Regions from separate parts of the Arthrobacter sp. sptzw32 genome, predicted to be linked through region 3. Evidence: predicted binding sites of a transcription regulator. Region 3 holds the regulator's gene; each other region holds the start of a gene.

Region 1 (10,018 bases), on a different contig from region 3:
CAAGATCGAATCAGAACCCGGCGAGTGGGCCAGCTACTGGGACAAGCTCGCCACCAAAACAGCGGCCAATGATGCCCCGGATGTCATCCAGATGGACCAGAAGTACATCGCTGAATACGGCGGACGCGGCGCCCTGCTGGATCTGTCCAAGCAGGACGGCATTGATACATCCAAACTGGACAAGGAAGCATTGGCGTCCGGCCAGTATGACGACGCCCAGTACGGCCTGAGCACCGGCCAGAACGCCTACGTCGTCATGGCCAACACGAAGGTTTTCGAGGCGGCAAATGTGCCTCTTCCGGACGACACCAAGTGGACGTGGGACGAATTCATTGAGACAGCGTCAAAGATCAGCGCCGCGGGAGACGGCAAGAACTATGGGGCGGCATATGGCAGCAACGAAGCGGACCTGATTATATGGCTGCGCCAGCACGGCGAGAACCTCTACTCGGAGGACGGCAAGCTGGACTTCGACACGGCAACGGCCGCGTCATTCTGGGAGCGCCTGAAGGAACAGCGTGATTCGAAGGCGAGCCCGCCGGCCACCGTTGCCACCGAAGACTCCGGGGCTGGACTTGAAGAAAGCCTCTTCGGCACCAACCGGGTGGGTATGGCGTGGTGGTGGACCAACCAGCTCGGCTCCCTGGAGGCGACCACCGGCAGCAGCATCAAAATGCTCCGGGCACCGAGCAATGACGGCTCCTCGGCAGGCAACGGCATGTACTACAAGCCCACCATGTTCTGGTCAGCTTCGTCACGGTCCAAGCACCCGGAAGCCGCCGCCACCTTCATCAACTACCTGGCCAACAGCCCTGAAGCCGGAGCGATCCTGATGACGGACCGGGGCGTGCCCACCAACCCTGAGATCGTCGACAGCATTACGCCCTCCCTGAAGCCTGCGGACACTACCGTGGTGGGCTTCCTGAAGGACATCGCGCCTGACATGAAGGAAGCTCCGCCCGTTCCCCCGGTGGGCGCCGGCAGTGTGCAGAACGTCATCAAGCGGTACACGGACGAAGTCCTCTACGACCGCCTCACTCCGAAGGCAGCCGCGGAAGCCTTCAGGAAGGAAGTTGAAGGAATGCTTGCCGGCGCCAGGAAGTAGTAAAAGCCGGAACACACAAATGCGGCCCCTCGGAAGAGGGGCCGCATTTGTGTGTCTACGGGACAAGCCCGGCGCAGGAGGCTTAGAAGCCGCCCATGCCGCCCATGTCGTCGCCGCCGCCAACTGGAGCGGGGTTCTTCTCCGGCTTGTCAGCCACAACTGCCTCGGTGGTGAGGAAGAGGCCGGCAATGGAAGCCGCGTTCTGCAGGGCAGAGCGGGTTACCTTGACGGGGTCGTTCACACCGGCAGCCAGCAGGTCGACGTATTCGCCGGTTGCGGCGTTCAGGCCGTGGCCGGCAGGCAGTCCGCGGACCTTGTCGACGACAACACCCGGCTCGAGGCCGGCGTTGAAGGCAATCTGCTTCAGCGGAGCATCGATGGCAACGCGGACGATGTTGGCACCGGTTGCCTCATCGCCGGAGAGCTGCAGGTTGGCGAATGCCTTGGCACCGGCCTGGATGAGGGCCACGCCGCCGCCGGCGACGATACCTTCCTCAACAGCGGCCTTTGCGTTGCGCACTGCGTCTTCGATGCGGTGCTTGCGCTCCTTGAGCTCAACTTCGGTTGCGGCACCGGCCTTGATGACTGCCACGCCGCCGGCCAGCTTGGCCAGGCGCTCCTGCAGCTTCTCGCGGTCGTAGTCCGAATCGGAGTTTTCGATCTCGGCGCGGATCTGGGACACGCGGCCGGCGATCTGGTCGGCGTCGCCGGCACCTTCGACGATGGTGGTCTCGTCCTTGGTGACAACAACCTTGCGTGCCTTGCCCAGGAGTTCCAGGCCGGCGGTTTCGAGCTTGAGGCCAACTTCCTCGGCGATGACCTGGCCGCCGGTGAGGACGGCAATGTCGGCAAGCTGCGCCTTGCGGCGGTCGCCGAAGCCCGGAGCCTTGACGGCGACGGACTTGAAGGTGCCGCGGATCTTGTTGACGATCAGGGTGGCCAGGGCCTCGCCCTCGATGTCCTCGGCGATGATCAGCAGCGGCTTGTTGGACTGCATGACCTTTTCGAGGACAGCAACCAGTTCCTTGACGTTGGAGATCTTGGAGTTGACGATCAGGATGTAGGGATCCTCGAGGACCGTTTCCTGGCGCTCAGTGTCAGTCACGAAGTACGCGGAGATGTAGCCCTTGTCGAAGCGCATGCCTTCAGTGAGCTCGAGCTCAAGGCCGAAGGTGTTGGACTCCTCGACCGTGATGACGCCTTCCTTGCCCACCTTGTCCAGGGCCTCGGCGATCAGGGCACCGATTTCGTCGTCACCGGCGGAGATCGACGCAGTAGCGGCGATCTCTTCCTTGGTTTCGATTTCCTTGGCGGAGTTCAGCAGCTCGGCTGTGACGGCCTCGACGGCCTTCTCGATGCCGCGCTTCAGGGACAGCGGGTCGGCACCGGCAGCAACGTTGCGCAGGCCTTCCTTCACCAGTGCCTGTGCCAGCACGGTAGCCGTGGTGGTGCCGTCGCCCGCGACGTCGTCAGTCTTCTTGGCAACTTCCTTGACCAGCTCGGCGCCGATCTTCTCGTAGGGGTCGTCCAGTTCGATCTCCTTGGCGATGGAAACACCATCGTTGGTGATCGTGGGGGCGCCCCACTTCTTCTCGAGGACGACGTTGCGTCCACGCGGGCCGAGGGTGACCTTAACGGCGTCGGCGAGGGTGTTCAGGCCCCGCTCAAGGCCGCGGCGTGCCTCTTCATCAAATGCAATGATCTTGGCCATAACGGCAGTAGTCCTTTCGGGACAGTCGTTAAGATTTAACCTTCGCTGCAGTGCCCGCGACGGACGATCCTTGGCCGTTGGCCTCTGTATGCCTCCGGGTACGGATCTCACTCCAGTTAGGTGTTTCTTCGCTCCACGACCGGTACAGTGCGCCGCCGGCCGGAACCAGCTTCGCTTAGCAGTCGGTACGTCAGAGTGCTAACTCAATAATTAGCACTCCCTAAGTGAGAGTGCAAGCGAAGGGAACGGAAAACGTCGTGGCAGGCCCGTAGCGGCGGGTTCAGTCCGAAGCCCGCCCCGCCGTCTCAAGGCCGCTCACCGACGGGAGGTTGTCGGCACCGTAAGTGAAGACGGAGAAGGTGGCCGAGGTGATGTCCCCGTTGGCGTCGAAGGCAATCGGTCCTGACTCGCCGTCGTAATTGGCCTCCTGCCCCGACTTCAGACGTGCCAGGCAGTCCTTGTAGGACAAGCAGGACCCCGCTGCCCCGGCCGCCGCTGCCCCTTCCGCGGATCCTCCCGAAACAGAGATCAGGTTCGCGGCAATTGACCTGCCGGCATCGTCCTGGGCCCTCGCTGCGGCCAGGGCAGCAAGGGCAACAGCGTCATAGGCCTCGGCGGCGAAAGACACGTCCTTCAGGCCCGCGTCCACCGCCAGGAGCCGTGCCTGGAAGTCGGCGTCCGGAAGCTGTCCGGGAATTACGGCTCGGGCGCCCTCCAGGTACCCCGCGGCCACTCCGGAGCCATAGCGCGCGAAGGCGCCGTCGCTTAGGATGAGTTGCTTCCCGTGAACAGCTGAATTGGCCAGTTCCGCCAGGGCGCCCTGGGCACCGTCGCGGGCTATGAGAATCACGGCGCCCGGTCCAGCCTTCGCCGCAGCCTCGGCCGCGCTGCCCGCGTCGCCCGGGTCAAAGCCGGCGGTGGACCGCACTTCGACACCGGCCTGTCCGGCAGAGGCGGCGACGAAGTCCGACAGGTCCTTGCCGTAGGAGCCTTCCTGGTACAGCACTGCAAGTGACGTGGCGCCGGCGTCCTTGGCCAGCTTCACCAGGACCGGGCCCTGGGCGACGTCGGCCGCTGCAGTCCGGAAGTAGTAGCCGCCGCTGCTGATGCTGCTGAGACCGGCGGCAGTGTTGGCGGGCGAGATCAGCGGAGTGCGGGAGCGGGAGAGGACGTCCATCGCCGCTGCCGCGTTGGTTGAGTCGGTGGGGCCGATGACGACGTCCGCCTTCGCGGCCGTCAACGCCTGGGCCTGTTCTGCCACAGCTTGCCCCGTGATTGGGGGAAGAAGTTCCACTGGCCTGCCCTTGTGGCCGCCGGCCGCATTGATTTCCTGCACGGCGAGTTTGGCCGCCGCAAGTTGCGGTGCATTCAGGAAGCCGCTTTGGCCCGTGTTGTCCAGGATCAGTCCCACGCGAAGGGTACCGTCCCCGGAAGCCTCTGCGGCCTCGACCCGTGCATTGCCGGGAACCCCGGAACAGGCGGTCAGAACAATGGCAGAGCAGACCGTAGCCAAAGAAAGCGCCCGGCGGAAGGTTGCAGGGCGCGGGTTGACAGCTTTCACCCGGCCGGCCGGACGCTTTCCGCCTGCGGGCCCTTCTCGCCTTCGCCCACTTCGAGCTCCACCCGCTGGCCCTCGTCCAGCGCGCGGTAGCCTTCACCCTGGATCGCGGACCAGTGGACAAAGACGTCATCGCCGGAGCCGTCAACGGTGATGAAGCCGTAACCCTTTTCGGCGTTGAACCATTTGACGGTTCCCTGTGCCATGCTGACCACTCTTTTCCTTTTGTGTCCTGCATCTGTGCGGCCCGTCCGGGTGCCCCAAACGATCACTGGAGTCACTCTAGCGAAGACCTTGCCGGGGCGGCGGGGTGTTCCGCGGCAGCTGGGCGGAAGTTATTGAGGCGTAACTGCCGGAAGCGGGACGGAGGCTGTCAGGGAGTCACCGGTAGCCGGGACCAAGCACCACAACCAGGGGCATCTGGAACTCGGTGCTGTTGACCACCGTGGGAATGCCGAGAAGAGCCGCCAGTGCCTGGGCGCTGGGCAACTGTTCTGCTCCCTGGTAGAAGATGACGGAGGCCTGCTGTGGTGATCCCGACCAGTTGCCCACCTGTCCCAGCGTCCAGCCGTCCGCCTGGACTGTTCCACCGACCCGGCCGGCAAGTCCAGCCGTTCCGGCAGCGTTGTAGATTGCCACGCTTTGAGTCTTGTCGATGAACGCGGGAGCCGACGTTGGCCGGGCCGGCTCCGGCTCGGCCTCTGCGCTGGCTTCAGGCTCTGTGGAGGCTGCAGCGGCTTGTTCGGCAGTGGGTTCGGGAGACGCATCGGGGGTGGCCGTAGCGGCGGAACCTGTGGTGGCCAGCGGAGCCGCCTCCTGGCTTGCGGAGGCCTGGTTGTCCGGGGTGCTGAAGCCGAGCTTGGGAAGGATCAGGAAGGACACCAATCCAATCGCCAAAGCGGCGACGCCCACGGCGAGTACCGGCCAGAGCCGCACCCGTGAGGGAGCGGAAGCCGTGCGGTGGACACCTTGTCGCGAAGCAGCCTCCGGGACCTTGTCGAATTCATCGCGGGCGTATTTGGTCATGGAGATATCCTTGTTGATTGCTGCTGGTGGCTCAGCTCGAGCGTTTTACGCGTCGGACCCCAGGCGCCGTGCAGTCCGTGCACGGTGACGCGATGTACGTAGTCTACGCAATCGCTTGACCAGCATGGGGTCGTGGGCCAGGGCATCCTCGGTGTCAATCAAGGCATTGAGCAGCTGGTAATAGTGCGTTGCGGAGAGATCGAACAGCTCCCGGATGGCTTGTTCCTTGGCGCCGGCGTACTTCCACCACTGCCGTTCCAGGGCAAGCATCTGCTGGTCACGCTCGCTCAACGGTGAGTCACGAAGCGTGAAGCCGGCCAGGAGGGACTGCCGGGGTTCCGGCTCCGGCAACTGCTCCCGAGCTGGTTCCGCCACGGCACACTCCTAAGCTGGTTACGTAAATGTCTGACCCCCATGCTACGGACGAATAACAGTGTTGTCATTTGCGGCCGGGGAAGGCCCGGCCGGACCCAGCCCGGTTGCCCTGCAAGAATGGGACGGTGGTTGAATCAGATGCCTTGTTCGGGCTGGGGCAGGAACCGGCCCAGGGCCCCGGTTTTGCGGGGCTGGCGGAACTTCCCCTGGAGGAGCTCATGGCGCCCGACTGGGCCGCCGCCCTCTCGGGGGTGGAGAACGAACTCCGGGGCGTGCTCGCCTTCCTCGCGGACGAAGTGGCAGCCGGGCACCAGGTGCTGCCGGCGCCGTCGAACGTCCTGCGGGCCTTCCGGCAACCCCTCGCCCGCGTAAAGGTCCTGATTGTGGGCCAGGATCCCTACCCGACGCCCGGGCACGCGGTGGGCTTGTCCTTCTCGGTGGATCCGCAGACGCGGCCCATTCCCAGGAGCCTGGCGAACATTTACCGCGAGCTGGAAGCGGATCTCGGATTGCCTGCCCGGGTCCACGGCGACCTTTCCGCCTGGACCGGCCAGGGCGTGCTGCTCATGAACCGCGTGATGACAGTGCGGGCGGGATCGGCCGGTTCCCACCGCGGCAAAGGCTGGGAGAAGATCACGACGGCGGCAGTCTCCGCCGTCGCCCAGCGGCGGAACCATGACGGGTCCAGGCTGCCTCTGGTCGCGGTGCTGTGGGGAAAGGATGCCGAAAGTGTCCGCCCTCTCCTGGACGGAGCTCCCGCCGTTGCGAGCGCGCACCCCAGTCCGCTCTCTGCATCCCGCGGTTTTTTTGGGTCCCGGCCCTTCAGCCGCGTCAACGAACTCCTGAGCGGACAGGGCGCCCCTGGCGTAACCTGGGAGCTCCCCCCGGCGCCCTAGCTTAGGCTTACCTTATGAGCACCATTCCCGCCGCTACCAGCGCCAGCAAGAAGAGCCGTCCACAGGTCAACCTCACCGTGGTACGCCGGGAAGAGCTTTCCCCGCACATGGTCCGGATTGTCGCCGGCGGGGACGGCTTCGCGGACTTCGTCAACAACGGTTTCGTGGACCGGTACGTCAAGATCGTTTTTCCCCAGCCGGGCGTGGAGTATCCCTCACCCCTGGATCTCTGGAGCATCCGCGAGAGCATGCCCCGGGAGCGATGGCCCTTCACCCGCACGTACACCCTCCGCTGGGTGGACCCCGCGGCGCGCGAGCTGGCCATTGACTTTGTGGTCCACGGTGACGAGGGCCTCGCCGGTCCGTGGGCGGCAGGGGCACAGCCCGGCGATGCCCTGACCTTTACCGGCCCCGGTGGGGCTTACAACCCGGCGCCCGATGCCGACTGGTACCTCTTTGCCGGTGACGAGGCCGCGCTGCCCGCGATTGCGGCCTGCCTGGAGTCACTGCCGCCGGAAGCCGCCGGCCTGGCGTTCCTTGAGGTGGATTCCGACGCCGACATCCAGACGATCGCCGCTCCCACCGGGGTGAAAATCCACTGGCTGCCCCGCAACGGTGTCCCCGCAGGAGACAGCGACCTCCTGGTGCAGGCCGTGGCCAACACCGAGTGGCCGGCGGGCCGGGTTGACGTGTTCGCCCACGGCGAGCGCGGCTACATGAAGGCCCTCCGGAGGGTCCTCTTCGACCAGCGCGGCCTGGAACGCAGCCAGGTGTCGCTCTCCGGCTACTGGGCCAAGGGCCGGGTGGAGGACGTCTTCCAAGCGGAGAAAAAGCTCCCCGTGGGACAGATCTAGGCCGATTCAGGGTGCCTGGCTAGCGGCGGCGGGCCCGCCGCCGCTCATTGCTTGCCAGGCTGCCTGTGAGCGGGCGGGCAAGGGTGTCACCGAGGACAATGCCGCCGGCCGTTCCCAGAACAATGGCACCGGCGTTGAGCATCCCGCCGGCGCCGAGCAGGATCTCGGCTTCCTCGATGGTGAGTACATACATGGACCGGAAAATGGTGAGGCCGGGCAGCAGGATCAGTGCTGCCGGCACGGCAACCACCAGCTGCGGCGCCCCCATCCTCAACGCCACCACACGCGCCAGCAGGCCGATGACCACAGCTGCAATTGCAGGGGAAAACCGGTCACCCACGCCCAGCTGGCCGGCGGCAAGCAGCACGAGATAGCCGGCCACTCCCACGGCTGCTGTGGGCAACAGGAGCTGCCAGGTGGTCTGTTCGGTGATGCCGATGGCCATCACGGCCACCGCCACAAAAATGACCAGGACCCACAGGTCGTACGCGGGCGGAAAGGTTTGTGTGACGTCAATGCGCTGCATCCCGCTCAGCTCGCCCACCACGAAAGCGACAGCAATCCCTGCCACGATGGCGCCGAAGGTGAGCAGGGTTGAGAGGAACCTGCCGGCCGCTGTCACGGGGAAGCCATTAATGGCGTCCTGCACGGATGAAACGAGGCGTCCTGTCGGCAGGAGCAGGAGGATGCCTCCCACCACCACGATGGCCGGCGACGAGGTCAAGCCGAACTGCCACAGCACCAGCGCCAGCTGTGTCACCACAAAGGAGCAGCTGGCCGTGATGAAGAAGTCGGGCACGCGCCACCTCCCCAGCTGGCGGGCCAGCAGGCTGATGGCGATGTTGGCCGCGAAGGCGATGGTCGAGGCGACGGGTCCGCCGCCCAGAACCCCCACGAAAGCAGCCGCGAACGTACCGAACGCCACTGTAACCATCCAGCGGGGAAAGGGTTTGGGGCTGGTAATGGCCTCATCCAGCCGGCGGATTGCCTCATCACGGCCCACTCCCCCTGCCACAATGTCCGTCACGAGCTGATGCACCTTGGCCAGGCCGGCATAGTTGTTGGTCCAGGAACGAACCACCCTCAGCAGCGCAATGGGTGTCTGGTCCTTGGGCGCGTAGTTGATGCCCACGGACTGGTTGGTGATGTCCACTTCGATGTTTTTCAGCCCCAGGGCCGCGGTGACGGCGATGATGCTGGTTTCCACTTCGAGCGCGCCGGCTCCGTACCGGAACATGGTTTCGGCCAGGTGCAGTGCGAAGTCGAGGGTTTTACGGGCGGAGGTGTCAACGCCGCCCACCTGGATCATGGGGTTGGCGTACGGGCTTCCCGTGAGCCGGTCCACGATGCTCATGGGCGCGGTGGGCGGGTTTTCGCCCTGCACCAGGCGCCGCAGCATCCTCTTGGCAGCGGCGTTCTGCCGGACCTGGGCAGGGGTCAGCGGCTCTGTTTTGGGCAGGCCGTCCGTGTGCGGCCTGCGCCCGGGACGTTCGGGCCGGTCAGTCAAGGTTGCCTCTTCGCGGTATTGTGCGGTGGTTGGTATTTCAGGCGGAATGCTTCTTCAAGGGCAGCTTGCCCAGCAGGGTGCGGGCAGCAGCGGCTGCGGTACGGGCCAGCCGGTTGGCGTGGAAGACGGCGGGACGTACCGGAGTGACGAAGTCACCCACCAGCTGGACCACTTCTCCGCCGAAGCCTTTCTTAAACTCGTACCCGCCGTGGCCTTCCTCGTCCTGGCCGGAGATGCCGAATGTTCCGTAGAAGTTGTACCGCGGGTACCCCTTTTCCAGGGCGTGGAGCATCATGCCCCAGTACAGGGAGGTGGCGCCGTTGAAGTAAATGTAGTCCTGAACGGTGCCGCCGATAACGCAGACCACCTCATCGCCGTAGCAGACAAAGTGGATGGCGGCTACGGTGGCCACTCCCACGGAGTCGGGGAACCGCTCGATGTCCTTCAGGCTCCGTTCGTAGCTGTCAACGAGGTCCTGGACCACCTTGAGTCGGTTGGCCTTTTTCTTGCTGCCGGTCTCTTCCACTTCGCGGCGCAGTTCGGCTGCCGTCGCCGATTCCGCTTCCAGCCGCTCCGTGATGGATTTCCGGTAGGCGGGGATGTCGATCTTGGCCATCATGAGCTTTGTGAACTCAGCGGATGTGGTGCGGAGCAGGTGTTCGTAGTAGGCGCGTTCGCGGTAGACAAAGCCCTTTTCGTCCCCGGCCGTACTCAGTGCGCCGTAGAACTCGTCCAGGGTTTCCAGGGTTGCCTGCTCCAGGAACACGCCGTTTTTCTCCGCTTTGCGGATGGCCTTGCGGGTCCGGTAGCTGGTGCCCATGATGAGTTCTTCGGCGTCGCTGACGCCGGCAAGGCTCTTCACAAACATCCAGTTCACGTTGACGAAATTCATGTCCAGCCCCTGGTGCTGGAATCCCAGCGCCGCAAGCCGGGCCACCAGCGGGCGGTTGTCCTCGATCTCCGGGTGTTCGGCGCCGTCCGCGTCG
Region 2 (10,018 bases), on a different contig from region 3:
CCAGGAAGCGCACCAAGGGCAGGAAGTACCGTGCCGCTGTCCGGCCATGCTTTACCGGAATCTGCCCGCCGGGCTTTCCAGCGACGAACGTGGGATGCGTCCGGCTTACCTCCAGGGCAATTTCGGCTCCGGAGTTCCCTAGCCCCACCACCAGGACCGGCCCCTCCTGCAGTTGGGAGGGATTCCGGTAGGCGCTGGAATGGAATTGGACTGTGGAAGGTGCCAATTGCTGCGCAAAGCCGGGAACCTTGGGGACTTGTTCTGCCCCACTGGCGACGACGGCGTTCCGGGCCACCCAGCGGCTGCCGTTGGCTGCCGCGATGAACAGGTTCCCTTCCTTCCACAGCCGCTCCACGCGGGTGCCGTGGAGCACAGGCAGGCTGTTCCTGGCGGCGTAACCTTCCAGGTAGGCGGCCATCTCATCCTTCGTGGGAAAGGACAGGGGATCGGCAGGGAAGGGTTCGCCGGGCAGTCCGTCGTATCTCGCGGGGGTGAACACCCGCAGTGAGTCCCAGCGCTGGCGCCAGGCGTCGCCGGTGCGCGGATTCGCATCCAGGATGACGAAGTTCCGCTGTTGTTCCTTCAGGTGGCGGCCCAGGGCCAGGCCGGCCTGGCCGCCACCGATGATGATCGTGTCCAGTATGCCGGACGCGTTGCTGCTGTTCATGGCTGTGCTCCTGTTGTGCTGACGGGGATGCCTGCTGCTGAGCGTTCCGGTCCTGGCGCCTTGGTGCCCTCATCGCCGTGGTCCTTCTTCCCGTAGCGCAGCCACCAGGCCAGCATCAGGGCGGATGCCGTGATGTAGGCGAAGTGGAGGACCCAGATGGGTCCGGCCGGGAGGTGGAAGACGTAGACGGAGTGCACGGCGTTGGCCACATTGGTGAGGACCAGGCTCCCCAGGCTGTAGGAGGCAAGGTCCCGGGTGCGGGCGGCTTTCACCAGCATCGGCAGCATTCCCACGGCGAACAGCACCGTTGACAGTGTGCCTGCGAGGACTGGAAGGTTCATGCTTTGAGGCTATGATCGGGGACGTCCTGCCCGCGTCGGCCAAAACATGCATCTGTCAGCCGGGCCAGAATGGGTAAATTTGTGCAGGCCCGTGTCAGCCCGCAATCCCGTGTTCGAAGGCGTACCTGGTGGCAGCGGCCCTGGAGGGCAACCCGAGCTTCAGGAAGATGTTGCTGATGTGCCTGGCCACCGTCTTTTCGCTCAGGTACAGGGCCGCCGCGATGGCACGGTTTCCTTCGCCGGATGCCACGAGCCGAAGCACCTCAGCTTCCCTGGGCGTCAGCGGGCCGGGAGCGCCGACGTCGTCCTTCCTCATGAGCGACGCCGCCCAGGCAGCGGCGGGCGCCGCCCGCAATTCAAGGAATTCGGCATGGGCGGCTTCGAATTCCATCTGCGCTGAAGTCTCATCGCCGAGGTCCCTGCACGCCCGCCCCAACAGGACCCGGCAGCAGGCAGCTTCGTACGGGACACCCAGTTCGAGCCACAGGTGCCACGCCCGCCGAAGGGCTTGGGAGGCGCCGTTGGGGTCGCCCTCGTCCAGCCGGACAGCGCCGTCAGCCTGGCAGGCCACCGCACGCACCATGGGCCGGGGGCACTCGCCGGCAAAAAAGGTCAGCTCCTCCGCTCCCTGCCGTGCCGCCTGCACATCGGGTACTGCCAGTTCGATCTCCACCAACGCGGGCAGCAGGTGACGGCGGGTGGCCGCGTCCGCTGCGCCGGCGGCCCTTCTAATCATCGCCTGCGCCTGCCTGGCGTTCCCGCGCGCCAATGAAAGAAGTGCAAGGCCCGGCTGTGGTTCATACCCGCTGCCGGCAGCCTGCCTGTAGGAAGCCTCTGCGGCATCCAGGTTCCCGATAAGGCGCTGCACTTCGCCCTGCTGGTAGTATCCGCCGTAAAGCGCCCAGATATCACCTTTGGTGGAACGCTCCTGGGCTATGGAGGCAGCCGCCAACGCTTCGGCCCAGGCTCCGTGCAAGCGGAAAAGCTCGGCCCGGTGTGCCTGGCACTGGCCGCTGAACGCCACCGTGTCAGGGCGGGCACGGCACCAGCGGTCCAGTTCCGTGGTCCACTCCAAGGCCCGCTGCAAGTCAAAAGCCACCTGGCAGTTGCCAATGACTGCACAGTAGATGATGCCCGACGGAATGGCCGAGAGCTCCCCCGCGGTCACGGCCACCATGGCCTCGTCAAACAACCGGAGGCCTTCCTCAGCCTTGCCCAGTGCCAGGGTTGCCTGGCCCGAACCCAGCAGGGCCAGCGCGGACAGGTCTTTGTCCTGAAACCTTGCGCCGAATTCCCCCGCCCGGGAGAACAGCTCGAGTGCCGCTTCCGGCTCACCGCCGTAAAGCTTGGCCAGTGCAACCGGGACGAGCATAAAGCCCTGCACGGCGTCGGGTTCGGGGAGTTCGTCAACCAGCCTCTGGCCGCGCGCCAGCCAGCCACCTGCACGGGCGGTCTCCCCCGTGTTCCCCAGGTGCATCACCAGCCAGGCGGCACAACGGGCGGCGCCGGCAATGTCACCAACGACGAGGTATTCCTCGTGCGCCCTTGTGAGGGTGTCGATGCCCGCGCCCCTGTTGCCGGTGAGGATCTCCGCTGTCGCGAGCCGTTCAAGATCCGCTGCCGGAAGTCCGCCCCGCTGGTCCGCGTCCCGGAAGCTCTCGAAGGCATCGGTCCAGCGCTGCTCGCGGAAGGCTGACCGGCCCGCATCAATTCCTGTCCCAGCCGGCACCGTGGCCTCCTTCCGGTACCCACCCAGCCGACGTGCCGCAGTCGCGTTTCCTACCCGGCGCCACGCAGGCGGCGCCGGTACTTAAGCGTCACCGTACGCCCCCTGGAGAACCGGCACAACCTACGAACGCAGCAGCCCGCGCAGGGTCTGGATGGTGTCCGCTTCCGCAGCTGTTTTATCGTCCCGGTAGCGCTTCACACGGGCGAAGCGCAGTGCGATTCCGCCGGGGTAGCGCGGGGACTGCTGTACTCCATCGATGGCGATCTCCACCACGGTGACCGGCTCCATCCAGACAGTGCCCGCCGTCCGCCGTACCTCAAGCTCCTGGAACCTCTCAGTCTGCCAGCGGAGCAGGGCATCCGTGAGGCCCTTGAAGGTTTTACCCACCATCACGTAGCTGCCGGGTTCACCGAACTCACCGGTGGGGTCGAGCGCTCCGAGATGCAGGTTCGACAACAGCCCCGTGCGCCGTCCTGACCCCCACTCGCAGGCGAGGACCACCAGGTCATAGGTGAGCACGGGTTTGACCTTGACCCAGTTCGAGCCGCGGCGGCCGGCCGCGTAGGTGGAGCCGACGGCCTTAACCAGCACACCTTCATGGCCGGCGGCCAGCGCGTCCCGGGACACCCTTTCAGCCGTAGCCGCATCCGCCGTGACCTCGCCCGGGATGCGGTGCCCGGGGGCGATGCGGTCGAGCACGCCGATGCGCGTCACCAGCGGCTCATCCAGCAGGTCGCGGCCGTCCATGTGCAGTACGTCGAAAAACCAGGGATGCAGCAACATGCTGCGCGCCGCATCAGCACCGAACCGGGACATGGTCTCCTGGAACGGCCGCGGACCGCCATCCTCGTCAAGGGCGAGGGTCTCGCCGTCGAGGATCACATCGCGCACCGGCAGTCCGCGCACCACCTCCACCACCTCGGGCAGCCTGTGGGTCACCTCCGCCAGCGTGCGGGTGTAGATGTGCACCTCGTCACCGGAGCGGTGCACCTGGATGCGGGCGCCGTCGAGCTTGTACTCCACGGAGGCCTCCCCCGTGGTCTCCAGCGCTGCAGCTGCACTGGACGCGGTGGATGCGAGCATCGGCTGCACGGGACGTCCGACGACGAGGCCGACGGCGTCGAGCTCCGCTTCCGTGCCAGTGATGGCCAACAGGGCGGTGCCGCCCAGATCGCCGGTCAACATTGCCGCACGGCGCACGGCGTCCAGAGAGCGATTTGCGGCGCGGGCAATGGCATCGGTCAGCACCCCCTCCAGCGCGCCGGTCCGCAGTTCGCCCAGCAGCACCCCGGAAATGAAGGCCTGCTCGCGTTCCGTCGCTGCCGCCGTCAGCGTCCGGAGGGTGGCGGCGCGCTCCGCTGCCGACCCGGCACCTGCCGCCACCAGCAACCGGTCCAGCGCAGCGTCAAGGTCTGCCACAGTCAGGCCCGGCACGGCGGCCGGCTCCCCCATGGCCGCGGACATTCCGCGCCAGCCGACCCCCACCCTGCCCTGGCGCGGCTTGGCGACCAGCAGGCCGACCGCCGTCGCGATCTCCGCGGGCCCGAGGCGGCGCAGCAGGTCCGCGAGCGCATCCACCTTCGCGAGCCGGGAGCGGGTAGACGCGACGGTATCCGCGGTCTTCACAAGCTCGTCGAGCAGCATGGCACCAGTCTGCCACGCACCCCTGCGGAGGCTGGACAGCGCCGAAGTCCAGTTTCACAATGGACGCGTGGGAATCATCGTCGCAAACCTGTTCCTCACCCTTGACGGCGTCTATCAGGCGCCCGGCGGCCGCGAGGAGGACACCGCGTGCGGCTTCGCCTTCGGCGGCTGGCAGGCACCGGTGTCGGACGACGAGGCCGAGGCCACCATAGAGTCCGAGATCAGCAAGATCGATGCACTGCTGCTGGGTCGGAAAACCTACGATATCTTCGCCTCCTTCTGGCCGCACCAATCCGACGACATCGGGGCCACCTTCAACAAGGTGCCCAAGTTCGTCGTCTCCAGCACGCTGGCTGATCCCGCCTGGGCGGGAACCACTGTCCTGCAGGATGCCACGGCCGCGGGCCGGCTCCGTGCGGAGTACGGCCAGGTGCACATGTTCGGCAGCGGCGTGCTTATCCGTTCACTGCTCGCGGCAAACGTGATTGACCGCCTCCACTTTTGGCTTTATCCAGTAACCCTCGGCCAGGGCAAACGGCTGTTCGACGCCGGGACGGTCCCGGCCACGTTCCGCCTGGCAGAGCCGGCGCGCAGCTTCCCGAAGGGGGCAGTGTCACTGGTGTACGAGCGCGCCAGCGACGTCGAGACGCGGGACATGGCCGGCACCTAGCTCTGTGCGGCAGCCGGCCGACTTGCCTTCCATCCTGCCTTGAGGAGGACCATTGGGCGTCATCGCAGCCATCACCACGTCGGTTGACGGATTCATCACCGGCCCTGGGGACGGACCGAGGTACGGCTTGGGCAAGGGCGGCGAACGCCTGCATTACTGGGTGATGGGAGGACCGTGGACCTACAAGGGCGGCCATGACTTCGCCATGCGGGGGCCGGACAAGGATTTTTACGACGAACTCGCAGCCCGTTTTGGGGCCGGCATTGTAGGCCGCGGGATGTATGACGCTGCAGGGGCATGGGGAGGGACCAACCCGTTTCCCGGCCCGCTGTTCGTCCTGACCCACCGCACCCAGGACCAGCCGGCGGCCTCGTCAGGGTTCACCTTTGTCTCCGGACTTGACGACGCCCTGGCGCAGGCTGCCGCGGCGGCCGGCGGCAGGGACGTGTCCATAAGCGGCGGCGCGGACGTGATTCGGCAGGCACTGGCCGCCGGCAGGGTGGATGAGCTGGTGCTCTCGACAGCTCCGGTAATCCTGGGCGCCGGCAAGCGTCTGTTCGACGGCTTTGGCCAGGACGTTGACCTGGAAATTGTCAAGACTGTCGCTTCACCGTTCGCCACGCACGTGCGGTACAGGGTGAGGAAGTAGGGAGACGAAAAAACCGGCCCAGCAATCGCTGGGCCGGTTTTCCAGACCTGCGCCCCGCCGTCAGGAAGACGGTGGGGACTAGTGGCTGTGGCCCGCGTGCTCGTCTTCCTCGGCAGGCTTCTCCACAACGAGGGTCTCGGTGGTGAGAACCAGTGCAGCGATGGAGGCTGCGTTGCGGAGGGCCGCACGGGTGACCTTGACGGGGTCAATGACTCCTGCGGCGATCAGGTCTTCGTACTCGCCCGACTTGGCATTGAAGCCGTTGTTGGTTTCGAGTTCGGCAACCTTGGCGGTGATGACGTAGCCGTCGAAGCCGGCGTTCTGGGCGATCCAGCGCAGCGGCTGGACCAGGGCGCGGCGGACAATGCCCACAGCAGCGGCGGCGTCACCTTCGAGGGCCTTGACGGCGGGGTCCTCGTCCAGGGCCTTCAGTGCGTGGATCAGTGCGGAACCGCCACCGGCCACGATGCCTTCTTCGAGGGCAGCGCGGGTGGAGGACACTGCATCTTCGATGCGGTGCTTCTTTTCCTTCAGCTCAACCTCGGTGGCTGCGCCGACCTTGATGACACCGATGCCGCCGGCCAGCTTGGCCAGGCGTTCCTGCAGCTTTTCCTTGTCCCAGTCGGAGTCGGTGCGGGTCAGCTCGGCACGGAGCTGGGCAACGCGTGCTGCCACGTCTTCGGCCGAACCTGCGCCGTCAACAATGGTGGTGTTGTCCTTGGTGACCGTGATGCGGCGGGCGGTACCCAGCACCTCAAGGCCAACCGTATCCAGGCTCAGGCCCAGTTCCGGGGACACAACCTGTGCGCCGGTAAGGGTGGCGATGTCCTGCAGCATTGCCTTGCGGCGGTCGCCGAAGCCGGGGGCCTTGACGGCTACCACGTTGAGGGTGCCGCGGATGCGGTTGACGATCAGCGTGGACAGGGCCTCGCCGTCGACGTCCTCAGCAATGATGAACAGCGGCTTGGAGCTCTGCAGCGCCTTTTCCAGCAGCGGCAGGAATTCCTGCACCGAGGAGATCTTGCCCTGGTTGATCAGGATGAGGGCATCCTCGAGGACAGCTTCCTGGCGTTCTGCGTCAGTGACGAAGTACGGGGACAGGTAGCCCTTGTCGAACTGCATGCCCTCGGTGAGGACCAGTTCGGTCTGGGTAGTGGAGGACTCCTCGATGGTGATCACACCATCCTTGCCAACCTTGCCAAATGCCTCGGCGAGGAGCTCACCAACCTCTTCGCTCTGGGCGGAGATTGCTGCAACGCTGGCCACCTGGGTGCCCTCGACGGGGCGGGCGTTTTCCAGCAGGCGGGCAGCAACGGCTTCAACGGAAACCTCGATGCCGCGCTTGATCTGGCCGGGAGCAGCGCCTGCCGCTACGTTGCGCAGGCCTTCCTTGACCAGGGCCTGGGCCAGGACCGTTGCCGTGGTGGTGCCGTCGCCGGCAACATCATTGGTCTTGGTGGCGACTTCCTTGGCCAGCTGTGCGCCAAGGTTCTCGTACGGGTCGTCCAGCTCAACTTCACGTGCGATGGTGACGCCGTCGTTCGTGATGGTGGGAGCGCCCCACTTCTTGTCCAGGACGACGTTGCGGCCGCGCGGGCCGAGCGTCACCTTGACGGTGTTGGCGAGCTTATCGATACCGGCTTCAAGAGACCGGCGTGCAGCGTCATTAAACGCAAGCTGCTTTGCCATGGTTTTGTCCTTTCAAGACAGAACCCCGCGCAGCCGGCCAGCAGAATGCAGGACCAGCGGCACGGGGATCCGGAGAGTTACTTTACGACGATCGCCAGGACGTCGCGGGCGGACAGCACGAGGTATTCGGTGCCGCCGGTCTTGACTTCGGTTCCGCCGTACTTGGAGTAGATGACTACGTCACCGACTGCTACGTCCACCGGGACGCGGTTGCCGTCTTCGAAGCGGCCGGGGCCTACTGCAACAACTTCGCCTTCCTGGGGCTTCTCCTGCGCGGAGTCCGGGATGACCAGGCCGGAAGCCGTGGTCTGCTCGGCTTCGAGCGGGCGGACAACAATACGATCCTCAAGAGGCTTAATAGAGACCGACACTCGGACCTCTCCTTTTCGTCAGCAAATTCGTGGACTGGAAAGCTTTCGGCCTTGGCTGGTAACCGTCGTCGCGGTGCCGGCAGCAGCCTGGCTGGCAGCTCTTCATGTGTTAGCACCCTCCTAGGGAGAGTGCTAATGAAGACTCTATGTAAGGGTTAGCACTCGGTCAAGGCGAGTGCCAGCCTTTCGTCATTGGAGTACTTGTCTGCGTGTAGATTTGAGCGGTGCGCGCCGCCGTTTACCTCATCCTTGCCAACCTTTTCTGGGCCGGAAATTTTGTGGTGGGCCAGGCCGCCATGCGGACCATGGAGCCGCTTCAGCTGACGTTCTGGCGCTGGGTGCTGGCCGCGGTGCCGCTGCTGGTGCTCGCCCACTTCGTGGAGCGGCCGGACTGGAGGGCGGTCCTGCGCCGCTGGCCGGTCCTGCTGCTTTTGAGCGCCCTGGGCATGGGCGGCTACACGCTGCTGCTCTACAGTGCCCTGCAGAACACGTCCGCCCTGAACGCCTCCCTGGTGACGGCGGCGAATCCGGCCCTGATCATGGTGCTGGCGGTGGTCCTGCTTCGGGACAGGCCGCGCCCGCTGAGCTGGGTGGGCATCGGCCTGGGCCTCCTGGGCGTCCTGCTGGTGCTCACCGGCGGAGAACTGCAGCGCCTGTTGACCTTCTCGATCAACAGGGGCGAGCTCCTGATCGTCGGTGCCATCACCGTCTGGGGCCTCTACACCATCATCGCCCGCCGGCTGAGCATCCCCGCGGTCACCTCCACGGCGGTGCAGGTGGCCATGGCGGCCGCTGTCCTCAGCCCCTTCGCGGTGGTGGCGGGCGCCGGCCTCCCCGAAACCCCTGCAGAGGGCTGGTCCCTGGCGTTTATCGCCCTGTTCCCCTCGCTGGGTTCCTACCTGCTGTGGAACCTCGCCCTCAAGCGCACCACAGCGGCCAACGCCGGCAACTACCTGAACCTCATTGCCGTGTTCACCGCCATCATCACCGTGATCCTGGGCCAGCCCATCACTGTTCCGCAGGTCCTCGGCGGCGTTTTGGTTATTTCCGGGGTGCTGCTGACCAGTGCAGGCGGCAGGCCGCCTCAACGTCCCAGGTCATCAAAGCCGACGTCTTCCCCGCCCTCGCCGTCGCCGGCAGCCGACTTCCGGGCCCGGTAAAGAACAGCGCCCGCGGCAGCGGCCGTCAGCAGTGCGAAAACCAGAACGGCGATGCTGCCGGCCCGGGCGCCGTCGTACAGCCCGCGGATGTCCCGCGCCTCCTGGGTGTCGCCGGCAATGTCATTGCCGCCCACTGAGTAAACGGTGGCGTTGAACGTATCAAGGAAAAAGATGACCACCAGGAGTCCGATGCAAACCACGGCCACCAGGGAGCCGGCGATCAGTGCAGGCCGGGCGAATCTGGCAGGGCCCCTGTCCCTGGCTGGTTCTTCGGACTGCCGGGGGCCTGCGCTCTCATCCATGCTTTCAACACTATCCGCATCCCGGCGGACGCTCCTCCACTAGGCTGGAAGGCATGTCTCCAGCTCCCCAGGACCAGATCGCGCCCTTGCTGACCCCGGAAGGCTGGGAGCTTTTGGCGTCCTTGGGCCCCTACCAGGAGGACAAGTCCTTCGAGCTGAACTCAGCATTGCGGAAGGCCGGCCACTCCCCCGCCCTGGTGTCCGCGGTCCTGACCCAGTCCCGGCTCCGCACCAAGGCAGAGGCGAAGTTCGGTGAGTTTGCCCGCAGCATGCTGTTCACCCAGGCGGGTCTGGAACAGGCCACCAGGCTCAACGTGGCCGCGCGCCATGCGCAGCGGTTTGCCGAGGCGGGCATCGGCCACGTGGCGGACCTCGGCTGCGGCCTGGCCGCTGACTCCCTGGCACTGGCGTCGATGGACATCAAGGTCACAGCTGTGGAAATGGACGAGACCACCGCCGCCTGCGCAACCGTAAACCTCATCCCTTTCGCCAACGCTTCCGTGGTCCACGCGGATGCCACTGCCGTTCCGCTGGAAGGGATCGACGGCGTCTGGCTGGACCCTGCGCGCCGGGTCACTTCCACTTCCGGGACCAAGCGCATCTGGGACCCCGAGGCCTTTTCGCCGCCGCTGTCCTTTGTTGAGTCCCTGGCTGCGTCCGGCCGGGCGGTCGGCGTCAAAATGGGACCGGGAATGCCCCATGACTCGGTGCCGGCGGAGTGCGAGGCGCAGTGGGTCTCCGTCTCCGGCGATGTAACCGAGGTGGCGCTGTGGTTCAACGCCGTCCGGCGCCCCGG
Region 3 (10,018 bases):
TACGCGGCGGAGCTGGCCAGCCTCATCGGCGGCGACCCGGAGGATGTCCTGCGTGTTTCCGGAAAGACCGGGATGGGCGTCGAAGCGCTGCTCGATAAGATCGTCCGTGATCTTCCAGCCCCGGTGGGAGACGCAAATGCTCCCGCCCGCGCCATGATCTTCGACTCGGTATATGACACCTACCGCGGTGTCGTCACTTACGTCCGCGTGGTGGACGGGATGCTGCACCCCCGTGAACGCATCCAGATGATGTCCACCCGGGCCACCCACGAACTCCTGGAGATCGGGGTTAGCTCCCCGGAACCAACCCCGTCGAAGGGTCTGGGCGTCGGCGAAGTGGGTTACCTTATCACCGGCGTAAAAGATGTCCGCCTGTCCAAGGTGGGCGACACCGTCACCAACCTTGCGAAGCCGGCTGCCGATTCGCTCCCCGGCTACGCCGATGCCAAGCCCATGGTCTTCTCCGGTCTGTATCCGCTGGACGGCACGGATTACCCGGTGCTGCGCGACGCACTCGAGAAGCTGATGCTTAACGATGCCGCCCTGGTATACGAGCCGGAAACCTCCGCAGCCCTGGGCTTCGGCTTCCGCGTGGGTTTCCTTGGACTGCTCCACCTTGAAATCACGCGCGAGCGGCTCGAACGCGAGTACAACCTGGACCTGATCTCCACAGCTCCGAACGTGGAATATGAGGTAACGCTGGAGGACAAGAAGGTTATCCACGTTACCAACCCCAGCGAATACCCCTCCGGCAAAATTTCCGAAGTCCGGGAGCCAATGGTGTCCGCCACCATCCTGGCGCCGAACGAGTTCGTCGGCGCCATCATGGAGCTGTGCCAGAGCCGGCGCGGCGTGATGGGCGGCATGGACTACCTGTCCGAGGACAGGGTTGAGATCCGGTACCGGCTGCCGCTGGCCGAGATCGTGTTCGACTTCTTCGACATCCTCAAGTCCAAGACCCGGGGCTATGGTTCGCTTGACTGGAAGGCCGACGGTGACCAGGTGGCCGACCTCGTGAAGGTGGACATCATGCTCCAGGGCGAGCAGGTGGATGCCTTCTCCGCCATCACACACCGCGACAAGGCGTACGCCTACGGCGTCATGATGACCACCAAGCTGCGCGAACTCATTCCGCGCCAGCAGTTTGAGGTGCCCATCCAGGCCGCCATCGGCTCAAGGATCATCGCGCGCGAAAGCATCCGCGCTATCCGCAAGGACGTGCTGGCCAAGTGCTACGGCGGTGACATCTCGCGCAAGCGCAAACTGCTGGAAAAGCAGAAAGAAGGCAAGAAGCGCATGAAGATGGTGGGCCGGGTCGAGGTCCCCCAGGAAGCATTCATCGCCGCGCTGACCACCGACGAGTCCAAGGACAAGGCCAAAAAGTAGTGAACACCGCGTCCGGCAACACCGGAGGCCCCTGCAATGCCTAGCACCCTTCCCCTCGGCGACCCCGCGCCGTCGGACGGCCTGCTGCCTGCCCAGGCAGCGGACGGTTCGGCGGAGCGGGCGTTCGGCCTGTACGTGCACATCCCGTTCTGCGCTGTGCGCTGCGGATACTGCGACTTCAACACCTATACCGCCACGGAACTCGGCGGCGGCGCCTCCCAGGATGCGTATGCGGGCACGGCCGCCTCTGAGGTGTCGATGGCGGCCCGGGTGCTGGCCCAATCCGGCCTGCCTCCCCGGAAGCTGAGCACGGTGTTCTTCGGAGGGGGCACGCCCACCCTGCTCCCCGCAGAGGATCTTGCCCTGATCCTCCGCCGCGCCATAGACCACTGGGGAATTGAAGACGACGCCGAGGTCACCACGGAGGCGAACCCCGATTCGGTCACGCCGGAATCCCTCGCCATCCTCAAGGAGGCCGGCTTCACCCGGATCTCCTTCGGCATGCAGTCCGCCGTTCCGCACGTCCTCAAGGTGCTGGACCGCACGCACTCGCCCGCCAGGGTCCCGCAGGTGGTCCAGTGGGCCCGCGAGGCCGGGCTCGCCGTCAGCCTGGACCTGATCTACGGAACGCCGGGGGAGTCGCTGGCGGACTGGAGGTGCTCCCTGGAGACAGCACTGTCCTACGGGCCCGACCACATCAGCGCCTACGCGCTGATCGTGGAGGACGGCACCAAGCTCGCTGCCCAGATCCGCCGCGGTGAGGTACCGGGAATCGACGACGACGACCACGCCGACAAGTATGAGCTCGCCGACCAGCTGATCACCGAAGCCGGCCTCGGCTGGTACGAGGTCAGCAACTGGGCCCGCACCCCGGAGCAGGCCTGCCGGCACAACCTGGCCTACTGGCGCGGTGATGACTGGTGGGGGATCGGACCCGGCGCGCATTCGCACGTGGGCGGAGTCCGCTGGTGGAACGTCAAGCATCCCGCCGCGTATGCAGGCCGTCTGGCGCAGGGTCTTTCGCCTGCCGCCGGCAGGGAAACGCTTGACCCGGAAACGCGGAACGTGGAACGGGTGATGCTCGAGGCCCGCCTGCAGGCCGGCCTGGAGGTTTCTGCCCTCGGTGCCGAAGGCCGCCACCAGGTCGCGGGCCTGATCGCTGACGGCCTGGTGGAGCCGGCCGCAGCCTTCCGGGGACGCCTCGTCCTCACCCTCAAGGGCAGGCTGCTGGCCGACGCGGTGGTCCGCCGCGTACTGCCTGGCTGATGCGCGGCCTCCCGCAGTCCGGGGTTAAGCCTATGATGTGCACAGCAACGAAGAGTCTGGGGGAGGACGTGGGAAGCAAGAGGGCAATTTTGCTCGTGCCGGACCGGGAGGAATGGGAAAGCCAGTTCAGACGGTACGCGCAAAGGCGTAAGCGCGTGGGGGCCTGGATAGGGATTGCGTTCGGTGGACCGCTTTTGGCAGGATCTCTCTACTTAACCGGGCTGCTCTACCCTCTGCTCCGGGGAGACATCGCGGCCGGCCACCCCAGCTTCGACTCCTACAGGACTGCAGCGGCCACCGCTCTCCTCGTTGTTGTTGCGGCTTTAGTGCTTTACGCGGGGTCCAGCGTCATGTTCAGCCGCTGGCTCAGGAAAACCCACGTACTTCTGGGCTTCAACCCCGATGGTTCCTTCGCGGAAGTCCGCTGTGCCCTCACTCCCGACAGTACGAACGCCTAATCCGCAGGACGGCCGCCCAGGGACGTGATGGTACGGGTGGAACTGTCCCAAAGACGGGCCTCGACGCACTGACCCTCAGTCCTGGCCGCCAGGGCATCCAGGGCCGCCCCGAGCCGGTGCCCGGGGATCCTGCGGGCAAGGGTGACGTGCGGCGTCCAGGCATTCGGAAGGGTGTTTTCGTAGGCGCCGGTACACCGCTGATGCAGCCGGGCGTGAAGTTGGAGTAGATCCGCCGCCGGCACCACCAGGCGCGCCAGAACGTATTTGCCGGCCCCGGCAGGAAAGATCACCAGGCCTGAAAACCTGATACTGAACGGCAGCCCGCTCCACAGGTCATTGATGTCCGGCCCAACATCGGGCAGGTTGCCTGCGGCCAGTGTGATGTGTGGCCTGTTGCTGGGGGAGGTGTGCGAGGCGAGGCTCGGCAGGCCGGCTTCCGAGAGCGTGGCCCAATCAGTCCTGATGCAAGAATCCGTGGATTCCCCGAAGGTCAACTCGACGCTGCGCATTTCCCCATCATGCCTGACGGACGCAGATGCTATGGCTTTTACTCTGGCGCAGAGCCCGGTTGCGTTATTTGATCCAGCGCAGGTTGTACGGGTAGCGGTGCGGCTGGCCGCGGTTGACATGGATTCCGGCAGCCACCGAAAAGCAGGTCAGACCAATCCAGATCAGGGTGGCGATAACGGCAAAAATGTTGCCGATCACCGGCACGAAGACCAGGATGTTGGCAACCACTGCGGCGATGGTGGGCGGCAGGCTGAAGTTCAGCGCCTCCTTTGACTCCTGCGCAGTGAACGGGCCGCGGTCACGGAAGATCAGGTAGATCAGGAGCGAAGGAACGCAGCCCAAGATGCCGCCGAAGTGGGCCAGCGTGGCCCACTGGCGGTCTTCGCTGGCTGTCAGGGGCAGGGCATTCGCCGGAACGCCGTGGTACTCCGAACGGGCCTGGCCCATTGGGCTGTCCCTGTGATCGCGTGCATTTTCTGCCACAGTCTGTTCCTTCTGGAGTGCAATGGTGCTGACTAAGAATGCCATGCCTGCTGACGGTCCTGCGATCGGCAGGCACCGCAGTACCAAGAATACTGGGTGCAACGCCGATGCCCGACCCTATCCGCCTTCCGGCAGCGCGACAGCCCGTCCCGCGGCGGGCTCAGGGGACGGTGAGGAAATCGATGACTTCCTCCACCCTCCCCAGCAGCGACGCCTCCAGATCGGCGTAGCTGCGGACGGCGCCCAGCAGCTTCTGCCACCCGAGGCCGATGTCCTCTTTGGTCTCGTGAGGCCAGCCGAAGGCGGACAGGATGCCGGTTTTCCAGTCCTGCCCGCGCGGCACCACCGGCCATTTCTCGATTCCCAGCACAGCCGGGCGGATTGCCTGCCACACGTCAACGTAGGGGTGCCCCACAATCAGCACATTGCCTGCAGCGCCGGGAGAGGACATCACGGATTCGGCAATGCGCGACTCCTTTGAGTCGGGCACCAGGTGGTCCACGAGCACCCCCAGGCGCCTGGCCGGGCCCGGCTTGAAATCGGCCACAGCGGCAGCGAGGTCATCAATGCCGTGGAGGGGTTCGACGACGATGCCCTCCACCCGAAGGTCATCGCCCCACACCTTCTCGACGAGCTCGGCGTCGTGCTTTCCCTCCACCCAGATGCGGCTCGCCTTGGCAACCTGGGCCCGCTGCCCAGCCACCCGGACAGAACCCGACGCCGTCCTGCCGGCCGCTGCCCCGGAGCCGGCGGCCGGCCGCGGGGACGGGGGCATCAGCCGGATTGCCTGCCCTTCAAGGAGGAACCCGAAACCCAGCCGGAAGGACCGGGACTTGCCGCGGCGGTCTTCCAGGGCCACCACATGCATCCCACCCGATTTCTCTACCCGGGTTACCGCGCCCACCCAGCCGGACTGGACATCCTCCAGCACCATGCCCCGCTCCACAGGTACTTCAGGCAGTTGCGTCCGGGCAGGTGCGGACAGGTCCTGGGCTCCCCAGTTCTGGTAATGCATGGAATCACTCCGCCTCGTGCTGGATGGTGGCCCGGAATTTCGCCCCGGAGCGGTACCAATGCTAACAACGGGGCGAGTCATAATAGACTGTTAGCACTTGGGCATGTCGAGTGCTAACCCCTGGAGAGATACGGTGCGGGCAGAACGTCTGCCCTGAACCTGGATGGAGGTGGAGTGTGAGCGAGCCGCGCAAACTGGAAGTATTGCGGGCCATAGTGGAGGACTACGTCCACTCCCGTGAGCCCGTCGGGTCCAAGGCCCTGGTGGAGCGGCACCATCTCGGTGTCTCCAGCGCCACCATCCGCAACGACATGGCAGCGCTTGAGGACGAAGGACTGATCACCGCACCGCACACCAGCGCAGGCCGGATCCCCACCGACAAGGGCTATCGGCTCTTCGTCGACCAGATTTCCGCAGTAAAGCCTTTGTCCCAGGCTGAGCGGCGTGCCATCCAGTCACTGCTCGAAGGCGCGGACGACCTTGACGACGTGCTGGAACGCACCGTCCGGCTCCTGTCCCAGCTGACAAACCAGGTGGCGGTGGTCCAGTACCCACACCTCAACCGGGCACTGGTCCGCCACATCGAATTCGTTCTCCTTGCCCCGCGGAAGGTGCTGGTGGTACTGATCGCGGACAGCGGCAAGGTTGAACAGCGGGTCATCGACGTCGGGCAGGACCTCGCGGATGATGCCATCGCTGCTTTGCGCGGCCGCTTCCTCGGATCGCTCGCCGGAACTCCCCTGGCGCAGCTCGGGCAGTCCCTGCCCGCAGTGGTGTCCGGGGTTGCCCCCGGTCAACGCCAGGCAGCCCAGGCACTTGCGCACGGGCTGGAGGCCCTGGCCCACAGCAGCCGCGAAGACCGGATGGTGATGGCCGGCACAGCAAACCTTGCGCGGTCCAACGTTGACTTTCCGCTCAGCATCGGACCTGTGCTGGAGGCGCTCGAGGAGCAGGTGGTGATGCTGCGCCTGCTGAGCGAGATGGCGCAGGACCACCGCGGAGTTGCCGTGAGCATCGGGCGTGAAAACCCCTACGACGGCCTGGCGGAGGCATCCGTCGTGGCCACGGGCTACGGCCCGGACAGTGTCGCCAAAATCGGCGTGCTGGGTCCCACCAGGATGGATTACCCCACCACCATGGCGGCAGTGAGGGCTGTGGCCCGTTACCTGTCACGGATCCTGGGACCCTGACCGCAGTACAGCGCCTCAGGGCGCACAGCAGTGTATGCAGCACGACTGCAGGCAGAACAACAAGGAAGAGATACGAACTTTGAGCAGCCACTACGAAGTCCTTGGAGTCGCACCGGATGCCACCGGGGAAGAGATCAAGAAGGCCTACCGCAAGCTGGCCCGAACCCTTCACCCGGATGTGAATCCCGGTGAAGATGTTGCGGACCGCTTCAAGGCAGTAACCCACGCCTACGAGGTTCTCTCGGATCCCCAGAAGCGCCGGGTCTACGACACCACCGGCAACGAGAACGGCACGGACAACGGATTCGGCGGCGGGGCCTACGCGGGCCAGGGCTTCGCTTTCCAGGACATCTTCGACACCTTCTTCGGCGCCGGTGGCACCACGGGCCCTGCCTCAAGGGTCCGGCGCGGGCAGGATGCGCTCATCAGCGTCAGGATCGAGCTCCGCGACGCCGTATTTGGGGTCAACAAGAAGCTCGAAGTGGACACGGCAGTACTCTGCCCCACCTGTGAGGGCTCCTGCTGCCGGCCCGGAACCCATCCTGAGCGCTGCGATATCTGCGGCGGCAGCGGCCAGGTCCAGAGGGCTGTCCGCTCAATCCTGGGCCAGGTCATGACCGCCGCGCCCTGCGGCACCTGCGAAGGTTTTGGAACTGTTATCAAGGACCCCTGCAACGAGTGCAGCGGGCAGGGCCGGATCCGCAGCCGCCGTTCCCTGACCATCAAGGTTCCTGCCGGCGTCGCCACAGGGACACGCATCCAGCTGTCCGGCCAGGGCGAAGCCGGTCCCGCCGGCGGTCCTGCCGGTGACCTGTACGTGGAAATCCGCGTCAACAACGATGCCACCTATGTCCGGGAAGGCGATGACCTGCACGCCACCCTGAACATTCCCATGACGGCGGCTGCCCTGGGCACCGACGTAACCCTGGAAACCTTCGACGGGCCCCAGGAGATTGACGTGAAGGCCGGCACCCAGTCCGGCGAAATCATCACCCTGCGCGGACTGGGCGTCACCCATCTGCGCGGGTACGGCCGCGGCGACCTGAAGGTCCATCTCCAGGTGGAGACTCCCGCCAAGCTCGATGCGCAGCAGGAGGACCTGCTGCGGCAGTTGGCCAAACTTCGCGGCGAGCAGATCACCGATGGCAAACTTGCTGCCGGCGGCGGCATGTTCGCCAAGCTCCGGGACCGGCTCGGTAACCTGTAGCGGTGAGCAACCCCGTCTTTTTCACCGCGCCCGGGTCACTGGACCGGATGGTGCCGGCAGGGACTTTTGTCCTGGAAGGACCCGAGGCGCGGCACGCGGTCACCGTTAAGCGGCTGGCACCGGGTGAGCCGGTGGACATTGTGGACGGCGCCGGGACCCGGATGAACGGCAAGGTCACAGCTGCTTCGCCTTCCATGCTCGAAGTGGCTTGTGACTCAGTGGTTGTTGAGCACCGGCCGGACATCCGGCTGGTGCTGGTCCAGGCGTTGGCCAAGGGCGACCGGGATGAGCTTGCCATTGAAACGGCCACCGAACTTGGCATCGACGCCGTCGTCCCCTGGCAGTCCGAGCGGTCCATCGTGCGCTGGAAAGGCGACCGTGCGGCCAAGGCGCACGCCAAGTGGCAGTCGGTTGTTGCCGCCGCCGCGAAACAGGCACGCCGCGCCTGGATCCCCGAGGTGCGGGCTGCCGTGGACACTGCCGGCCTTGCCAACGCAGTGGAGGAAGCCGGCCTTGCCGTTATCCTGCACGAAGATGCTTTGCGCCCCTTCCGGGCAGTCCTGGCGACGTGGCTCGAAACCGGGGCCGCGGACGGGGTGCGGGAAGTACTCCTGATCGTGGGGCCGGAGGGCGGCATCAGCCAGCGGGAAGTGACGAGGTTGTGCGGCCGGGGCGCCGTCACGGCTCTCCTGGGGCACCATGTGCTGCGTTCGTCAACTGCCGGACCCGCCGCCGTCGTCCTTGCCAGCGACGTCCTGGGCCGCTGGGCGGCGCCGGCATTCTGAGCCGGGAACAACGGCAGGGGCTAACGGACCTTGAAGCTCCGGGTGTCTTCGCTGCCGTCCTCTTGGCCTTCCGGGCTGGAGGTCTGGGCCACGCGCAGCTCGAAGTCCCCCTCCGGCAGGTTAAGGGCCAGGGTGAATACGCCTGCCTGGGCCGGGTCCGCAGCTGCTGTTGTCTCACCGGTCAGGAAGGGGGTCTTGTTTCCATTATTCTCGGACCGCAGGATCTGCCAGCGCAGCTTGCCCCCCGGAACGGTGCTCCGGCCGGTGATCTTGACACTGCCGTTCGCCATCTCCACGTTCTCCTGGGGGTCGATGACCCATACGGGAGCCACCAGCCCCGCCGTCCGGGCCATCGGCGAGCCCAGCTGCACATGGTTGAAGGCGACGTAGTCGGTGTGGCCGTCCACAAGAATCCGGACGCGGATCTGCTGCCCGGAATCAATTAACCCCGAACTCGCCGCCGCCGCGGTCGCGGTATAAACCAGCTGCTGAACCGCCCGGGCTGCCATATCGGCGTCAAGATTGCTGTTAAAGGCATCCTCCGACACATCCACGGTGATGACGTCCTTGCCGGAGATCGACGTAGCAAGCTCGCGGGGATTCTGCCACGGCGTAAAGAAGTCGGGATCCAGCGGTTTTTCGGACATCATGGCGCGGAGGGCGGCCGTCACCGGATTCTCCTGACCGGGAACCTCCCGGAATTCCCGATAGAGGAAGACGCTGCTGTTGCTGCGGCCGATCCAGTAGACGGGTGCTTTGTTGGAGGACTGTGTAGTCTCCAGGGGAGCGCTGGTGGATGGGGCACTGGATGTGGTTCCCGGGCTGGAGGACAGGAGGCCGGTGGGCGCTGGCCCCGGTTCGGCGATGCAGCCCGTCAGGGCAGGGACCACGAGCAGGAGACCGGCGAAGACCGTTGAACGGGCGCCGCTGAAGAGGTCACGGGCGCGGCGGGGCGCTGCGGTTTCCGGCACCTTGATTGCCCTGTCCTTTCCTGGTCGGATAGGCCGATCCCCGGTCGGCCATGGTGTTCCAGCAGCGGGCTGGATTTCCAGCATTGCACAGCCCCGGGGAGCAGATGCGCCGGGATGCGCCGGGCCGGCCAACTGCAACGGGAACGATATGAGGCCGATATGAAGTTGATACCTAATAACGGGAACAAGTGCTGTGCCCGTTCCGGAAAGCACCGGAAGCCCGGATGCGATATGGGGCCAGGAGTGCCTGCTGGCGTAGGATGGAAGGTACTGCTGGAGGCAACGGCAACATCCGCCGCATACCAGCTGACAGCTACTGTTTCGACATCGAGGGGATCACAGGCCTGCGGGCCAGCACTATGACTGAATCAGCTAACGGAAAGCGCAGGCTTGTCACCGGCGAGGGCGCAGCGGGCGAATTTCCCCACACACTTCCCGGCGTCCGTACCGAAGTGGTCCTCTTCGACAATTCCGACCAGATGGTTCAATCGCTGGGCAGCCACGACGAGGCGCTGCGGTTCATCGAGGAGCAGTTCCCCGACGTCAATTTCCACGTCAGGGGAAACGAGCTTTCCATCAGCGGCCCGGCGGCGGATGTCCCGCGGATCATGCGGCTCCTGCACGAGGTCCGCGGACTCGTTGCCCGCGGTACTGTCATCAGCCCGGCCGTGCTGCAGCAGCTCGTCGCACTCCTGCGCACGCAGTCCATGCAGAACCCTGTGGATGTGCTGACCCACGACATCCTGT

The links. The regulator HrcA, encoded in region 3, represses chaperone genes, less so after heat shock. The targets are predictions, from matches to a motif close to TTNGCACTCGNNNNNNNCGAGTGCNAA.
Region 1: groL (chaperonin GroEL) is a predicted target of HrcA. The motif match lies at 2,992-3,018, and genes of this name have one in related genera.
Region 2: groES (co-chaperone GroES) is a predicted target of HrcA. The motif match lies at 7,916-7,942, and genes of this name have one in related genera.

What each region holds. Positions count from the first base shown of each region.
Region 1 covers NZ_JBNHEZ010000010.1:26,888-36,905, reverse strand. Annotated here, with positions in the region: gene AC5RVN_RS16570 (ABC transporter substrate-binding protein) at 1-1,105, shown strand, start outside; gene groL (chaperonin GroEL) at 1,188-2,816, opposite strand; gene AC5RVN_RS16560 (ABC transporter substrate-binding protein) at 3,097-4,377, opposite strand; gene AC5RVN_RS16555 (cold-shock protein) at 4,374-4,580, opposite strand; gene AC5RVN_RS16550 (LytR C-terminal domain-containing protein) at 4,756-5,400, opposite strand; gene AC5RVN_RS16545 (DUF3263 domain-containing protein) at 5,446-5,775, opposite strand; gene AC5RVN_RS16540 (uracil-DNA glycosylase) at 5,901-6,671, shown strand; gene AC5RVN_RS16535 (siderophore-interacting protein) at 6,686-7,525, shown strand; gene AC5RVN_RS16530 (threonine/serine exporter family protein) at 7,545-9,032, opposite strand; gene AC5RVN_RS16525 (peptidoglycan bridge formation glycyltransferase FemA/FemB family protein) at 9,070-10,018, opposite strand, start outside.
Region 2 covers NZ_JBNHEZ010000001.1:249,565-259,582, reverse strand. Annotated here, with positions in the region: gene AC5RVN_RS01265 (flavin-containing monooxygenase) at 1-667, opposite strand, end outside; gene AC5RVN_RS01260 (hypothetical protein) at 664-1,008, opposite strand; gene AC5RVN_RS01255 (helix-turn-helix transcriptional regulator) at 1,103-2,737, opposite strand; gene AC5RVN_RS01250 (ATP-dependent DNA ligase) at 2,858-4,381, opposite strand; gene AC5RVN_RS01245 (dihydrofolate reductase family protein) at 4,449-5,051, shown strand; gene AC5RVN_RS01240 (dihydrofolate reductase family protein) at 5,104-5,700, shown strand; gene groL (chaperonin GroEL) at 5,779-7,389, opposite strand; gene groES (co-chaperone GroES) at 7,467-7,760, opposite strand; gene AC5RVN_RS01225 (DMT family transporter) at 7,985-8,920, shown strand; gene AC5RVN_RS01220 (hypothetical protein) at 8,845-9,222, opposite strand; gene AC5RVN_RS01215 (THUMP-like domain-containing protein) at 9,276-10,018, shown strand, end outside.
Region 3 covers NZ_JBNHEZ010000002.1:185,467-195,484, forward strand. Annotated here, with positions in the region: gene lepA (translation elongation factor 4) at 1-1,386, shown strand, start outside; gene hemW (radical SAM family heme chaperone HemW) at 1,423-2,652, shown strand; gene AC5RVN_RS04390 (hypothetical protein) at 2,808-3,110, shown strand; gene AC5RVN_RS04395 (2'-5' RNA ligase family protein) at 3,107-3,619, opposite strand; gene AC5RVN_RS04400 (DUF4870 domain-containing protein) at 3,684-4,103, opposite strand; gene AC5RVN_RS04405 (DUF3097 domain-containing protein) at 4,264-5,118, opposite strand; gene hrcA (heat-inducible transcriptional repressor HrcA) at 5,295-6,308, shown strand; gene dnaJ (molecular chaperone DnaJ) at 6,388-7,515, shown strand; gene AC5RVN_RS04420 (16S rRNA (uracil(1498)-N(3))-methyltransferase) at 7,518-8,300, shown strand; gene AC5RVN_RS04425 (GerMN domain-containing protein) at 8,321-9,271, opposite strand; gene AC5RVN_RS04430 (PhoH family protein) at 9,631-10,018, shown strand, end outside.